Regions from separate parts of the Cellulosilyticum sp. genome, predicted to be linked through region 1. Evidence: riboswitches for the same ligand, from Rfam matches in the RefSeq annotation. Region 1 holds a riboswitch; the other holds the start of a gene.
The links. Region 1 has a riboswitch for S-adenosylmethionine ahead of AC1VAQ_RS08500 (phenylacetate--CoA ligase family protein). Riboswitches for the same ligand answer to the same signal wherever they lie in the genome.

Region 1 (7,814 bases):
CATTATGGATTGCAACCAAGGAAACTAGTTTGATGGTGGGTATCTCAATGGTTATTGCCATAGTAGCAGGGACCTTATTAGGACTTGTTTTATATATTACAGCTTCACCACTTTTGCACCCCAATAAAACAATCAATGCAATTTCAGGTTTAGTGATTAATGTTATTCGTTCAATACCTTTTATTATTTTATTAGTTTTACTGTATCCTTTAACCAACTTAATACTAGGTACAACCATTGGTGCAACAGCTGTAACAGTGCCTTTAACTGTAGCAGCCATAGCCTTTTTAGCACGATTAGTGGAAGGGGCTTTTGCAGAAATAGACAAAGGGGTTATAGAAGCATCGCTAGCTATGGGGGCTAGTTTGAAGGATATTGTATTTGATGTACTTTTAGTTGAAGCATTACCTGGCATTATTAGAGCTATTACAGTTACGCTAATTAGCATTATAGGCTACTCATCAATGGCAGGAACTGTTGGTGGCGGCGGTATTGGAGATCTCGCAATTCGTTATGGTTATCAACGCTATCAAACGGATGTACTTGTGATTACAGTGGTATTATTAGTCGTTGTTGTGCAACTGATTCAAGTAATCGGTGAAAAGATTGCTGTAAGTGTAAGTAAAAAATAGAAAAGTGAATGAAATATGGGGGGATAAGTATGAGAAAAAATTTAATTTATAAATTAGGATTATTAGCAGTAGTAGGCTTTGGAATTTTAACAGGATGCGGAGCACAAAGTGTAAGTAGTGACAATGCAACAAATAGTGATGCTGCCACTGTTACCAATCATACAGGAGACAGCAAGGATACAATCAAATTTGGAACTTGCCCTGGCCCTTATGGTGATATGATCAAGTACGCCATTAAACCAGGACTTGAGGAAAAAGGATATAAGGTTGAAATTATTGAGTTTAGTGATTATGTACAGCCTAATTTAGCATTAGGAAAAGGTGAAGTAGATGCCAATATGTTTCAACATAGTATATACCTTGAGAATTTTAAAACTGAGCATAGCTTAGAATTAAGTAACTTAATTAATATCCCAACAGTAGGGCTAGGCATTTATTCAAATAAATATACAGATCTCTCACAGGTAGAAACAGGTGCGACTTTGACTGTACCTAATGATGTAACCAACTTAAGACGTGCATTAAAGGAAGCACAAAATGCAGGTTTATTAACTATTGATGAAACTGTAGATGTTACAAGTTTTAGTGAAAAAAATATAAAGGATAATCCACTCAACTTAACGATTACACCAGTAGAGGCCGCTCAGCTTCCAAGAACATTACAAAGCTCAGATTTAGCAGCTATACCAGGTAATTATGCGCTATCAGCAGGAATCGATTTAGATTCAGCTATTTACAAAGAGGTATTAGCAGAAGAAATGAAGAATGTTATTGCTGTTCAAACGAAGGATATAGATAGCCAATTCGTAAAAGACATTTTAGAGGTTGTACAGTCAGAAGGTTTTAAAGATGTCATTGAGAGCAGTGATTATGAGTTTAGCAGTTTCCAAAAGCCGGATTGGTATACACAAAAATGGCAGATACAATAAATATTATAAAACTTATAAAAATAGTTTGAAATGTATTGACAATTTTAAAATCTAGGAATATACTTCTAAACATATAAGATAACTAGGAATTAAAAATGAATAAAACTATTTCTTATCTAGAGAGGCTGAGGGACTGGCCCTGTGAAGCCCGGCAACCAGAATTATAGACGTATAATTCAAAGGTGCTAATTCCTACAAATCAGTTATAAAAACATAAATGATTTGAGAGATGAGAGAGCATATCTGATATTTAGAAACTGCTTTCTTATCAAAGAAAGTAGTTTTTTCTTTTATTCCTTAAAAAAGACTGACTATATGAATTGGAGGGATTTTTTATGAGTAAAAAATATTGGAACGAAGAAATCGAAACTATATCAAGAGAAGAATTAGAAGTTTATCAGCTCAAACAACTTAAATCACAAATAACAGAAGCTTACGAGCATTCACCTTATTATAAAAAGCGTTTTGAAGCAGCCGGGGTGACACCTAATGACCTTCAAACATTAGAGGATCTTCGTAAATTTCCTATTTTAACGAAACATGATGTACGTGAAAGGCAAGATGCAGCACCTATTATTGGAGATTTGTGTGTAAGACCAGAAAAAGATGTAGTATTTATTTCATCTTCTAGTGGTTCAACAGGTGCCCCTACTGCAAGTCCATTTAGTAAAAGAGATTTTGATGAATTCCAAGATGTAGAGAGTAGATTGTTTTGGCAGGCTGGTATGAGACCAGAGGATCGCTACATTCATGCTTTAAACTTTTCACTTTTTGTAGGAGGGCCTGACGTATTAGGTGCTCAAAATCTTGGGGCTTTATGTATTTGGGCAGGAACTCTTCCAGCAGAACGTTTATTATTCATTATTCAGCAGTATCAGCCAACAGTCATTTGGACCACACCTTCTTATGCATGGTATTTAGGGGAAACAGCTAAGCAAAAGGGAATCAATCCAGCTACAGATTTAGCCATTAATCGAATTATTGTAGCAGGTGAACCGGGAGGCTCTATCCCAGCAACAAGGGAAGCTATTGAGGACCTTTGGGATGCAGAAGTCTTTGACTTCTATGGGATTTCAGATATCTTTGGTGCTTGTGGTGCGCAATGTGAGGCGCATGATGGCATTCATATTGCCGAAGATCATGTTTATGTTGAAGTAGTAGATGAACATACTGGATTACCTGTTAAAGAAGGTGAAAGAGGTGAAATGCTTCTGACAACACTTCGTAAAGAAATTAGGCCAATGATTCGTTTTAGAACAGGGGATATCGTGACTTATACTAATGAAAAATGTGCATGCGGTCGTACTTTAAAACGTATTAAAGTCGTAGGACGTATTGATGATATGTTTATAGCTGGTGGTGTAAATGTATTTCCAAGTGACATTGAGCATGTTATTCGTAAGTTTGATACTTTAACAGGAGAATATCGTGTGAATATTATAGAAGATAAACACATCACGAAATTTACAGTAGAAGTAGAAAGACGAGAGGGCGTAGATGTTGCTGAAGATATTATAAGAGAGCAAGTAGCTTATGAAATCAAAATGAAATTAGGCGTTAAACCTAAAGAAGTTATTGTTTTAGAAGAGGGAGAATTACCAAGAGCAACGCACAAAGCGAAACGTTTGGTAGATTTAAGAGAAGGAGCATAAGTAATGATAGAAATTATATTTTTAGGAAGAGGTGGGCAAGGAGCCTTTACCTCTTCCAGAATATTGGGTATTGCAGCAAGCCTATATGAGAAGAAGTATAGTTTAAGTTTCCCAAGCTTTGGCCCAGAACGAAGAGGTGCACCTGTATTTGCTTATACAAAGATTAGTGAGGCACCTATTCGTGATAGGAGTCAAAGTGTAAAGGCAGATTACTTCGTAGTATTAGATGAAAGTTTATATACCCCTAATCTACTTGAACGTCTTAAGGAAAATGGGAAACTCTTATTAAATACAGAGACACCAGAAAAGTACAGCATACTTCAAGATGGAAGTACGAACGAAAAGCTCATTACATTTGATGCCTTGCCAGTAGCACAAAAGTATTTGGGAAGACCGATTACAAATACCACTATGTTAGCAGCTCTAGTGAGCCATAGTGAATTAGTTACTCTAGAAAGCTTAAAGGCAGCAGTACATTATGACTTAGCACCTAAAATTGCTGAGAAAAATGAGCGACTTATTACTTACTTTGAAACGATTAAATCCTTTGAGAAAGGGGGCAAACAAGATGAATAGACCTGAGGTAAACAAAGATTTTAAGATAAATAGTATCAAAGATTTACCTTGCGGCACTTATGGTGAAGCCATGCTGCTTACAGAAACTATGGAAGGTTGGCGAAGTGAAAGGCCTGTGATTCATCAGGAAAAATGTAGTCATTGTAACTGGTGCTATATGGTTTGTCCTGAGGGGGTTATTTATAAAGAAGGAAATGAAATGAAAATTGATTATAGATTTTGCAAAGGCTGTGGCATTTGTCAAAAGGAATGTAAGAAGGGTTGCATTGAGCTTGTGCTAGAGGGGGAGAAGGCGAATGACTAATACATTAGAAAACAAAAAAAACTATCAATTTGTATCAGGAGATGAAGCAGTAGCCATTGGTGTAAAATTAGCGAAACCATTAGTTGTGGCAGCTTATCCTATTACACCTCAAACCATTGTTGTAGAACGCTTAGCTGAGATGGTGGAACGTGGGGAATTAAAAGCAGAATATATGTATGTGGAGTCAGAGCATTCAGCTTTATCAGCAGTCATGGGGGCAAGTGTGATGGGGGCAAGAACTTTTACAGCTACATCTTCTCAAGGACTACTTTATATGGCTGAAGTTTTACATTATGCCAGCGGCGGACGTGTCCCTTTAGTTATGATGAATGCCAACCGAAGTGTAGCATTACCTTGGAGTATATTTGGGGATCAGCGTGATTCCCTTTCTTTATTAGATAGTGGTTGGATTCAGGCATATGTCGAGAATGCACAAGAAAGTTTAGATATGACTTTAACGGTCTATGCATTAGCTGAAAATCCAGAGGTTCTAACGCCTGTTATGATTAACTTAGATGGGTTTGTTTTAACCCATACTTATGAAGGGATTGAAGTACCTACAGAAGAACAGGTGGCTGAATTTTTACCACCATTTGAATTAGCCCATAAAATGGATTTAAAGGCACCTAAGAATTTATTTTTCACTTCTTCACCCCAATATAACTTAAGCTTTAAATATCAACAGCAACAAGCTATGCTGAAGGCAAAGGAAATCATTGAAGTTTTAGATAAGGCTTATGGAGAAATCACAGGTAGAAGCTATGGTGGTTTAATTGAAGCTTACAAGTGTGAAGGTGCGGAACGTGTCATTGTTACATTAGGAAGCATTACAGGCCTTGTAAGAGATAGCGTAGATGAATTAAGAAGCCAAGGGGAAAAGGTAGGATTACTTAAAATTCGTTATATGAGGCCTTTCCCAGGGAATGAGATTGCAGCAGTTTTAGAGAAAATCAAAGGAGTAGCTGTACTTGAAAAAGATATATCCTTTGGGGCACAAGGAACTGTATTTACTAATGTTGCCTCAGCACTTCAGGGACAAGAAACAAAGTTATTTAACTACGTAGGCGGACTAGGTGGCAAAGATATTAAAAAGGAAGAAGTCCTACAAATTTTTGAAGATTTAAAAGAGGCAGTTCAAAAGGATATTAAACCTAGTTATGAACAACGGGTGAAATATATAGGATTGGAGGGATAAACATGGCAGTGGTATTAGATGAAAAAGAATATTTTTATGGGCATAAAGGCTGTGCTGGGTGCGGGGGGGCATTAGCAGTACGTTTGGCACTAAAGACATTAGGTGAAAATACATTTGTCGTTGTACCGGCTGGATGTATGTCAGCTGTTGGCTTTGTTTATCCGCAGCTTTGCTTTGGAGTGAATGCACTTATTTCACCTTTTGCAAGTACAGGGGCAATGCTTTCGGGTGTATCAGTAGCAGCTAAGGCATTAGGACTTAAAGATGTTAATGTAGTAGGCTTTGCAGGAGATGGTGGTACAGCGGATATTGGGCTTCAAGCCTTATCTGGAGCAATTGATCGTGATGATAAGATTATTTATATTTGCTATGATAATGAAGCTTATATGAATACAGGGATTCAGCAAAGTTCTCTGACACCTTATGGCACGAAGACAACGACATCACCGGCAGGGGAACATATACATGGAAGTACCAATGTTAAAAAGGATATGTTTGATATTGTAGCAGCCCATAAAATTAAATATGCGGCCACAGCTAGCATTGGCAATATTCCAGATTATATCCGCAAGGTAGAGAAGGCTAGCAAAATACAAGGTGCTTCTTATATTCATGTGGCAGCGCCTTGTCCTACAGGTTGGGGGATTAGTAGTAGTGAGACAATTGCTATTGCAAGGGAAGCTATTGAATGTGGTTTATGGTATTTAGCTGAGTATGAAAACGACCAGTATACTTTAAATAAAACAGTAAAAAACTTTTCAAGTATAGAAGATTATCTTAAAAAGCAAGCACGTTTTAAACATTTAACAGCAGAGGATATTAGTATTATTACAGCACAAAGAGATCGTAAATGGGAAGAATTAGAACGCCGTATTCATAGAGAGCATATTTAATAAGAAGAATAGTTTAGAGATAGTTAATGAGGCTTTATCAGTTTTAGTGATGTCATTTTAATATTCTTATAGCCATGTGCTATAATAAATTTAAGGAAAGAACATACTTAATGAAGAATAAGAATATGGCTAATGCCATATTCTAGACTCAAATTATGAGTGTGAAGTAGGAAGGTTAAAAAGTGAGCTTTCCTACTCTATAATATATGAATATAAAAGGATGAAGATATGAGACAGGAAGTAAAGCTTAAGATAAAGCCAGCATTTGCAAGAGAAATTAAACAAGGCTATCCATTAATTGCAAAGGATGCGATTCAAAACATCGATGCCTTAAAGACAGAGGATGTCATTATCAATTTATTTGATGAAAAAAATAAATTTATGGCAAAGGGTTACTATGGTAGACAAAATAAAGGCTATGGTTGGGTGCTGAGCTATAAAGAAAATGAGAAAATCGACCAAAGTTTCTTTGCTAAAAAGATTAAAGCAGCCATTGCTTATCGTAAAGACTTATATGAAAGTACTGAAACGACAGCTTTCCGTGTATTTAATGGGGAAGGTGATGGCGTAGGTGGCTTAACTATCGATTATTTCGCAGGATATTACCTCGTGACTTGGTATAGTGAAGGTATTTATAGCTTCAAGGAAGACATTATCAATGCTTTACTTGAAGTTGCTGAAGTTAAAGGTATTTATCAAAAGAAACGTTTTGATACAGATGGCAAATATATCGAAGACCATGATTATGTCATGGGTGAGGTGCCAGAATGGCCACTTATTGTGAAAGAAAGCGGGCAACAGTTCGCTATCTACTTAGATGATGGGGCTATGGTAGGCATTTTCTTAGACCAAAGAGATGTTAGAAAACGTATTCGTGACCACTATGCGAAAGGAAAAACTGTTTTGAATACATTTTCTTATACAGGTGGCTTTTCGGTATTTGCAGCAGCAGGTGGTGCAACTAAGACCACTAGCGTTGACCTTGCAAATCGCAGTTTAAGTAAGACAAGAGAGCAGTTTAGTGTCAATGATATTGACTATACAACACAGGATATTATCGTAGAAGATGTTTTTAAATACTTTAAGTATGCAGTCAAAAAAGAACTTAAGTTTGATATGGTTGTTTTAGACCCACCAAGTTTTGCACGTTCTAAGAAATTTACTTTTAGTGCCTCTAAAGATTATACAAACTTGCTTAAAGAAGTTATCGCCATTACAGAAAATGAAGGTGTTATTGTAGCATCAACCAACTGTAGTGCCTTTAATATGAAAAAGTTTAAAACTTTCATTGATACGGCCTTTAAACAAATGGGACATCGTTATAGTATATTAGAAGAATATAGTTTACCAAAAGATTTTAAAACTATTGATAGCTTTAAAGAAGGAGACTATCTTAAAGTTGTATTTATTAAAAAACATTAGAGTTTAGGGACATGGGAGTGCTGGTCGCCGCCTTTTTTTAGTCATTGTGTGGCATGGACGAGCTGGAGAAAAGAATGTAGTACAGTAAGAAATATTAGGGTTTCAGTTTTATCTATGAAAGATTATATTGATGAAAGTATGAGTGAATTATGCCATAGAGGAAAAGGAGATAATAAGATGGGAAGAATACCTACTAGAGAAGAAGCATGGG
Region 2 (7,814 bases), on a different contig from region 1:
ACTTCTAAAGAGGTTTTTGCAGTAGGTGCACTTAAAGCTGCTAAGTTCTTAGCTGGTAAGGGTCCTGGTCTTTATAATATGGAACATCTTTTAGGATAAAAAAAGAGATAGATTTTACCATAAAATGAAGTGCCTCTGTCAAGTAGATAGGGGAAATAATAAAAAATTTGTGTCGCCAATCACACTTTTATCAGAAAGAGCTAGTATAGCACTTAAATAAGCTTTATTTCCTGACATAAAAAATACTCCTCCTTATGGTAGACAGTTTTATTATTTAAACTGTCTACCATAAGGGGAGCATATCAAAATCTATCTCTTTTTATATTTATTTTTTTAATTGATTAGATACTTCTACAAGTTGTTGCACATATCCCGTTGCTAATTGAGCATTTTCTAGATTACTAAGTGCAATAGAATTCGCCTCTTCTGCACTTGCATTTGTTTCTTCACTTACTGCTGAAATTTCATTAATACTTTCAACAATATTATTATTTGAGTTTACAATTTGATCTACCTTTTCATGAACTGCTTCTACTTTTGTATGAGACGCTGCCATTTTTGTAAGCATCTCATTAAAGATATCTTTTGTTGTATTAACAAGTTCATTTTGCTCCTTATTAATTTCATTTAACTCTTTAACAGCGCCTTCTGCTTGTATTACCTTTTGCTCAAGTTCTAAGATTATTGCTGAAATATTAGCTGTTAACTCTTGTGTTTGATTTGACAACTTTCTAATCTCATCTGCTACTACACTAAAGCCTTTTCCTGCTTCTCCAGCTCTTGCACTTTCAATAGCTGCATTTAATGAAAGCAAATTAGTTTGTGTTGAAATACCTGAAATAAGTTCTGTAATCCCATATACTTCCTTAGACTTATTTTTTAATTCTTTCATAATGTCATAAGTGTAGGCATTCTGTGTATTCACACGTATTGTTTTTTCAGTAACAGTATTCATCATTTGTGCCCCTTGCTTTAATGACTGTTGCGCTTCTTCCGAAATGCCTTTTACAACTATAAAATCGCTAGCTGTTTCTTGGATGAGTGTACCAATCACTTCAGTCATTTCAGTTTGTGCCTGAATACTTGTAGTTACGTCTTCAGAACCTGTTGCAATTTGTGTGATAACCTCATTAACTGTTTCTGAAGAGGTAGCAAATACATTTACAACTTCACTTACTTTATTGGTATTCTGATCAAGTACACCAATAGCCATAAAAATATCTTGTAAAAGTATATTCTGCTTATCCATCTCTGCTTGTACCCTTGCTGTATTCTCTGCTTGTAATTCATTAATTAAACTTACCAATTTATAATAGCCATATGAAAATACAATAATGGCACCTACTGTAACCATATAAGCCGTTGTAAGTCCCGAATGCCATTGTTTTCTCACAAAAATACGAATTAGCAAATCCATGCTGTTAATGATTACGACTAGTATATTGGCAGATTTAATAAGCCTCTCATCTAAATATAACACACAAATAAGTAAAATAGCTAATCCTGTTACAAATACAAAATTATCTTTAGCAAATAACAGCCCCACAGCATACATTAAAAGATAACTATACATTCCAATCCATTTAATGTGTTCACTGCTCTTATCTTTTAAATATGCAATGTTTATGCACATATTTGCTAAAAACATTATAGCTATAATACCCATTGTCTTAGCTATACTATTGTTTCCTAACATATATTCTTTAATATATCCTACATAAAGTGACATTGCCGCAAATGAACCAATAACAAAGAATACTTTATTTATTTTTATAAGTCCCCTATTTTCCACCCTATAACTCCCTTTCAATGTTTTCTTTGTTATTTTAACATATCATAAGTTATTCTTTCTACTACTTTTGTCATATATTGTAAATTTTTATATTTCTTATATATAGGTACAAAAAAAACTACTTAAAGCTATTTTCAGTACTTTAAGTAGTTCTTACTATATAAAATAATTAATTTGCATTAGTTGATTGATATGCTAAATCACATTTATCTTGCAATATATTGAAGTCATTTTCTTCATGGTGTTGAATAATGCTTTCTCTTAAAATATCATTCTCATATACAATTGTTACATAAACACTTTTCTGCCCACCTTTTGCCCTATAGTAACACATCGTTTCTCCTCGTCTCATTTTAATTCCTCCATTTACTCTTCCTGTTATTCACTTTATCCATGTCCGATTCATGTCTTTTTATGTCTTTTTTTATCTTTAATATCATTATACACGAAATCGAACATTTGTTCTAGTGTTTTTTTATTTTACTTTATTAATTTATGTACAAGCCTACTAATTTATAACCTATCTTTTAATATAGGTTTCACATTTATAAATTTTAGTTATTCATAGTTTTAGTAATGTGAAATCATTAAAAGCCCCTTTATACACTGTCTATTTCAAAGTCATAGCTGATTTCTCCATAAACAAAAAATGGTTAGCATATTGTTTAATTAATATGCTAACCATTTTTTATACTATCCTTTATATAAAGGGGTTATAAAAACGCCCTCCATTGCTTTTCATTAATATAAATACTACAACTACAATCATACTCATAACTGCTATAGCTATATAATCCCTACTTTTAAAAGGTTTACCACTATACCATGTACGTTTCTTATTTTTTCCAAAAGCACGTAGCTCCATAGCTGCACTTATCGTTTCAATACGTTCTAAACTTGAAAAGATAAGTGGTAATAAAATACTTCCCATATTTTTAAGGCGCTTTCCAAGCTTCTCATTACGAGAAAGATCAAGCCCTCTTGCTTGCTGTGCAAATGCAATATCTTGATAATCTCTTTGAATATCAGGAATATATCGTAATGCTATAGCCACTGCATATGCTAATGAATAACTTACCCCTATACGATTTAAAGAGGCTGCAAATTCACTTGGTTGCGTCGCCACCATAAAAATCAGTGCAATTGGTATCAGCGCAAAATACTTAACTGTAATATTAAATTGATAAAAAAGCTGCTCTTTGGTTACTGTGTATGGACCTATTATATGAAATAAAGGTGTATTGGTCCCATAAATATTTGTACCTTCTTGTGGGGCAAATATAAAAATTGCCACATTATTAATCATTAAAAATACCAGTATAAAATAAAATACTACTTCTATATCCTTAAATGGAATCTTAGAAATTTTAAAGAGTACTAAACTAAATACTAGAAGTACAATAAGTACACGTGTGTCATAAGTAAACATTGTTGCTAATGCATATAATATTAAACATATTAATTTCGTTGCACCCGTTAGCTTATGAATAAAGGATTCTTTTTCTATATATCCTAACATCTTGTGTTCCTCTCCTCTTCAATGAAACATTTTACAAAGTCTTGTGCATTTTTCAACTCAGCTCTTAAGGCTAATTCATATAGTGAAGTCATTTTTAAGCTTGCTGCACCTACTAAATCTTCATTCGTTAATACTTCATAGGCCGCCTGATCAGCTAAGAGTTTCCCCTCTGAAAGTACAAGTGCACGACTTGTATACTCTAACATCAAATGCATATCATGCGTTATCATTAAAATTGTAATACCTTTTTGGTTAAGTTCTTTTAAAAATTGCATCATCTCTGTATAATGCTTATAATCTTGTCCTGCAGTTGGCTCATCTAAAATAATAAGTTCCGGCTTAAGCACTAAAATAGAAGCAATAGTGACACGTTTCTTTTGCCCGTAACTTAAAGCTGAAATTGGCCAGTTACGTTTGCGGTACAGTCCACAAATTTTAAGTGTCTCATAAACCTTTTCCTTTATAATCTCTTCAGAAACGCCTCTTAATCTTAATCCCAATGCTACCTCATCAAAGATCATATTTTTAGAAATCATCTGATTTGGATTTTGGAGTACAACACCAATATTTTCTGCACGTTCCTTGATACTTTTATTTTTAAGGTCTTCCCCTTTAAATAAAATTTTCCCTTCTGATGGACGATAAAAACCACAAATCAATTTTGATAAAGTTGATTTTCCAGCGCCATTTCTTCCTACTAAACTTATCATTTCTCCCTTGTAAATATCAAAAGAAATGTCTTCTAATATATTTTTCTTTCCTTCATAAGAAAAGCTTACATTCTTAAAGCTTAAAAGAGCCTCTGCATGTTCTTTTGCTACTTCTTTTGGACTTTGTCGCTTATACCAATTTGCTAATGCACCTTTTTGCATTTCATCTAACCTTAAAGTATTTATATGTTCAAGTCCCATCTCTGTATTCAACTGACATCCAGCATATTTTAATGCAGTGACATAGAGTGGCTCACGTACCCCTACATTCTTCAAAATAGAAGGAGAAACAGTTAAAATAGCCTGTGGTGATAAGTCCGCTACTATACTTCCTTCATTCATAACGATAATACGATCTACGTTAGCTTCAAGAACATCTTCTAAACGGTGCTCAATAATTATCATTGTCTGCCCTGTTTGTTTTTGAAGGCTATCAATAAGATACATAGCATTTTTTCCTGTTGCCGGATCTAAACTCGCAAGTGGCTCATCAAATAACAAAATATCAGCCTCGCCTACCATAACCCCCCCTAGTGTGACACGTTGTTTTTGTCCACCTGATAAGCGCTGAGGTGCTACGCCTAAATGGTCTTGTATTTCTACCATTTCTGCAACTTCTTTTACCTTCTGATGCATTTTTTCTTGTACAACACACTCATTTTCTAGTAAAAAGGCAATATCTTCAGCAACTGTAAGACCAATAAATTGATGATCTGGGTCTTGTAACACAGTTCCTACCATTCTAGAAACTTCAAACAAACTAAGGTTTTTAGTTTCTTTGCCTTTGATACGTAAACTTCCTGTGATTTCACCTTTATAGTTGAATGGAATTAATCCATTTAATGTATGTCCTAAAGTACTTTTCCCTGAACCTGATGGCCCCACAATAAGTACCTTTTCACCTTCATATATTGTTAAATTGATATTTTTTAAAGTTGGATTTGCTTGAGCATTATACTGAAAGCTAAAATCTTCAAATACAATAACGGGTTTTTTCATAAATTTTCCTTTCTTCATCTTTATTTAATAAGTCCTTGTTCTATTGCCATAAATCAAATCGAATTTTCCTATTCCATAAAGAAAGAGGCGCGATGCACCCCTTAATCTTCTTCAACCAGAGTACCTTTTTGTATTCTAGTTTTGCTATACGCAATTAATAAAAATGTGCCAAGTACACCTACAGTTAAACTATTTGATATACTTGCTACTGCACCTTGTATATATACTTTATTCATAGGTTCTGCATAAATTAAAATATCTAAACTTGGTGCAACAACTACCCAAGCAATGACATTGGCTATAACTTGATAAACATTAAAATAAATAATCTTCTTAATGCCCATAGCCCCTTCTTCAATATCCATTCTTCTTTGTGCTATACCAATAATAAGTCCTACCACAGCCGAAGCAATAATCCAACTCATCCATGGTGATCCATAAGCGGTTAAATCCTTTAACATGTGACCAATAAACCCTATCATCATTCCTGCAAATGGTCCATAAATAACAGCCATTAACCCAAGAAAAGCATATGCTGTTTGAAGTTCTGTATTTGGAATGCCTGTTGGAATACAAGCAAAACGTCCTAAAATCAAAAAGACGGCTGCGCCAATACCAATGGCGACAATTGTTTTTATCGATAATGGTCTTCTATTCATTCCTGTTCCTTTCAAAATTTATAAAAATAAAGCCTGAACGCGAAGGTCCAGGCTTAGTGTGCACATTTTTTCCTCATCTTACAATGCTATAAAATTAATACAAATTTCATACATTGTGGACTTAGCACCTTGTCGTACACAGGTTGCTGGGTTTCATTGGGCCATTCCCTCCACCTCTCTGGATAAGTTTACGTCTCATATATTTCATATTTATGTTAAGTGGTTTTAAGCTTTTTGTCAACTACTATTTAATTTATTTTATTTTTCAATCCCCTTTTATGTTTATCTTTTCCTATAAGGTGTGATATCATATATAGAGAAACCAACTAAAACCTCAAAATATACATGTAGGTAAATTAGTTTCTCCCAATGATTTCACATGACTAGAAATTATGAATAACTAAATTTTATAAATGTGAAATCTATAGAAAAACAGTTAATTTTAGTTTTAAAGGAGATCTCATTATGATAACGCCAGATACATTACTTATAAAAAATCATACCGTCGTTCTTCATACGTCCCTTCATGAAGAAATTGTACTGCCCAATCTTACAACATTACTAAACCTTTATCAAACCCATAAAAATACAGAAGTAGGCCATCGTATTAAAGCAATGCTCCAATGTGATATTGGTACATTACTTGTTATTGAAATTATGATTGACGCCTCACATCCTGTCACCTTAGAACGTTTAAAATCTGGTGAAATCAGTAAAAATATGAAACACGTTAATGACTATAATGTCATCTTAAATAGTCATCTTGAAGACGCACGTAAACAATTTAATGAACAAGCCTCTAAAGGACTTGTTCAAGGTACTTTTGAAGACTGCTGCTTTAATACCATGCCTTTTGGTACTGTTATTTTATGTAGTCGTTTCCCACATTATAAAAATACACATTATAATAAGGAAGCAATTGATACATTAATAAATTAACTTATAAAAAAGAGAGGTTACAACTGTAAAATCTCTTTTTTCTTTATGTTACAATATAGTATTCTATTTTATAAATTCTTTCTCACTATATATTGAATTCGAAAATATATTGTTATAAAATGCTACTGTATGTTATCTTATATAGAAAATTCTATATTATATTAAGGAGATTTATAAATGACACAATTATTACATGTACTTAAAAATCATATAGAAGATTTGCTCACCTTCTTAAAATGGGTTTGCCTAGCGATTATCGTAGGCTGCATCGTAGGATTTATTGGTTCACTATTTCATCATGCTATCGAATATGTTACTTTGTTTAGAGAAAAGCATTGGTACACTATTTTATTACTCCCATTAGGTGGCATGCTTATTGTATTCTTATATCACATAGGTCATATGGCTGATGATAAGGGGACAAATTTAGTACTTCTCTCTATTAGAGAAGCCGATCCTATTTCCTTTAAAACTGCTCCTCTCATCTTCATTTCAACAGTTATCACTCACTTGTGTGGTGGTTCTTCTGGCCGCGAAGGTGCTGCTTTGCAGCTTGGCGGAAGCCTAAGCTATCAGATTGGAAAGCTCTTTCGCCTAGATGAAAAAGACTTACATATTATGACTATGTGTGGCATGAGTGCCGGTTTCGCTGCTTTATTCGGTACCCCCCTTGCTGCTGCAATCTTTGCTATGGAAGTAATTAGTGTGGGGATTATGCATTACGCCGCTTTAGTACCTTGTACACTTGCTGCTATCATTGGTTATGGCATTTCTGGAAAATTTCATATTAGCCCTACAAGCTTTCATCTCACTAATATTCCCACGCTATCAGTTTATATAACTTTTAAGGTTATTCTTTTAGCGCTTTTAGGTGCTCTCTTAAGTATGATTTTTTGCCAAAGTCTTCATACTAGCAGTAAACTATATAAAAAATGTTTTCCAAATCCCTATGTTCGCATTATAACAGGCGGTTGTTTAATACTCTTCTTAACACTTATTTGTGGGACAACTGATTATTTAGGTGCTGGTATGCCCATTATTACTGCTGCTTTAGAAGATCAAATCGTCCCTTGGGCTTTTTTATTAAAATTAATTTTTACAGCAATTACTTTAGGCGCAGGCTTCAAGGGTGGTGAAATTGTGCCTGCATTCTTTGTAGGGGCAACCTTTGGTCATACTGTTGGTGGGTTATTAGG

Region 2: another riboswitch for S-adenosylmethionine. It lies ahead of AC1VAQ_RS17500 (ECF-type riboflavin transporter substrate-binding protein); the one in region 1 lies ahead of AC1VAQ_RS08500 (phenylacetate--CoA ligase family protein).

The regions. Positions count from the first base shown of each region.
Region 1 covers NZ_CEVXFV010000015.1:32,327-40,140, reverse strand. The annotation lists gene AC1VAQ_RS08510 (methionine ABC transporter permease) at 1-632, shown strand, start outside; gene AC1VAQ_RS08505 (MetQ/NlpA family ABC transporter substrate-binding protein) at 662-1,561, shown strand; SAM riboswitch class I at 1,671-1,797, shown strand; gene AC1VAQ_RS08500 (phenylacetate--CoA ligase family protein) at 1,897-3,213, shown strand; gene AC1VAQ_RS08495 (2-oxoacid:acceptor oxidoreductase family protein) at 3,217-3,789, shown strand; gene AC1VAQ_RS08490 (4Fe-4S binding protein) at 3,782-4,093, shown strand; gene porA (pyruvate ferredoxin oxidoreductase) at 4,086-5,288, shown strand; gene AC1VAQ_RS08480 (thiamine pyrophosphate-dependent enzyme) at 5,291-6,181, shown strand; gene AC1VAQ_RS08475 (class I SAM-dependent rRNA methyltransferase) at 6,410-7,603, shown strand; gene AC1VAQ_RS08470 (hydrolase) at 7,781-7,814, shown strand, end outside.
Region 2 covers NZ_CEVXFV010000056.1:18,169-25,982, forward strand. The annotation lists gene dapB (4-hydroxy-tetrahydrodipicolinate reductase) at 1-99, shown strand, start outside; gene AC1VAQ_RS17480 (methyl-accepting chemotaxis protein) at 326-1,792, opposite strand; gene AC1VAQ_RS17485 (hypothetical protein) at 1,962-2,144, opposite strand; gene AC1VAQ_RS17490 (energy-coupling factor transporter transmembrane component T family protein) at 2,493-3,311, opposite strand; gene AC1VAQ_RS17495 (ABC transporter ATP-binding protein) at 3,305-5,038, opposite strand; gene AC1VAQ_RS17500 (ECF-type riboflavin transporter substrate-binding protein) at 5,122-5,679, opposite strand; SAM riboswitch class I at 5,750-5,868, opposite strand; gene AC1VAQ_RS17505 (hypothetical protein) at 6,145-6,618, shown strand; gene AC1VAQ_RS17510 (chloride channel protein) at 6,796-7,814, shown strand, end outside.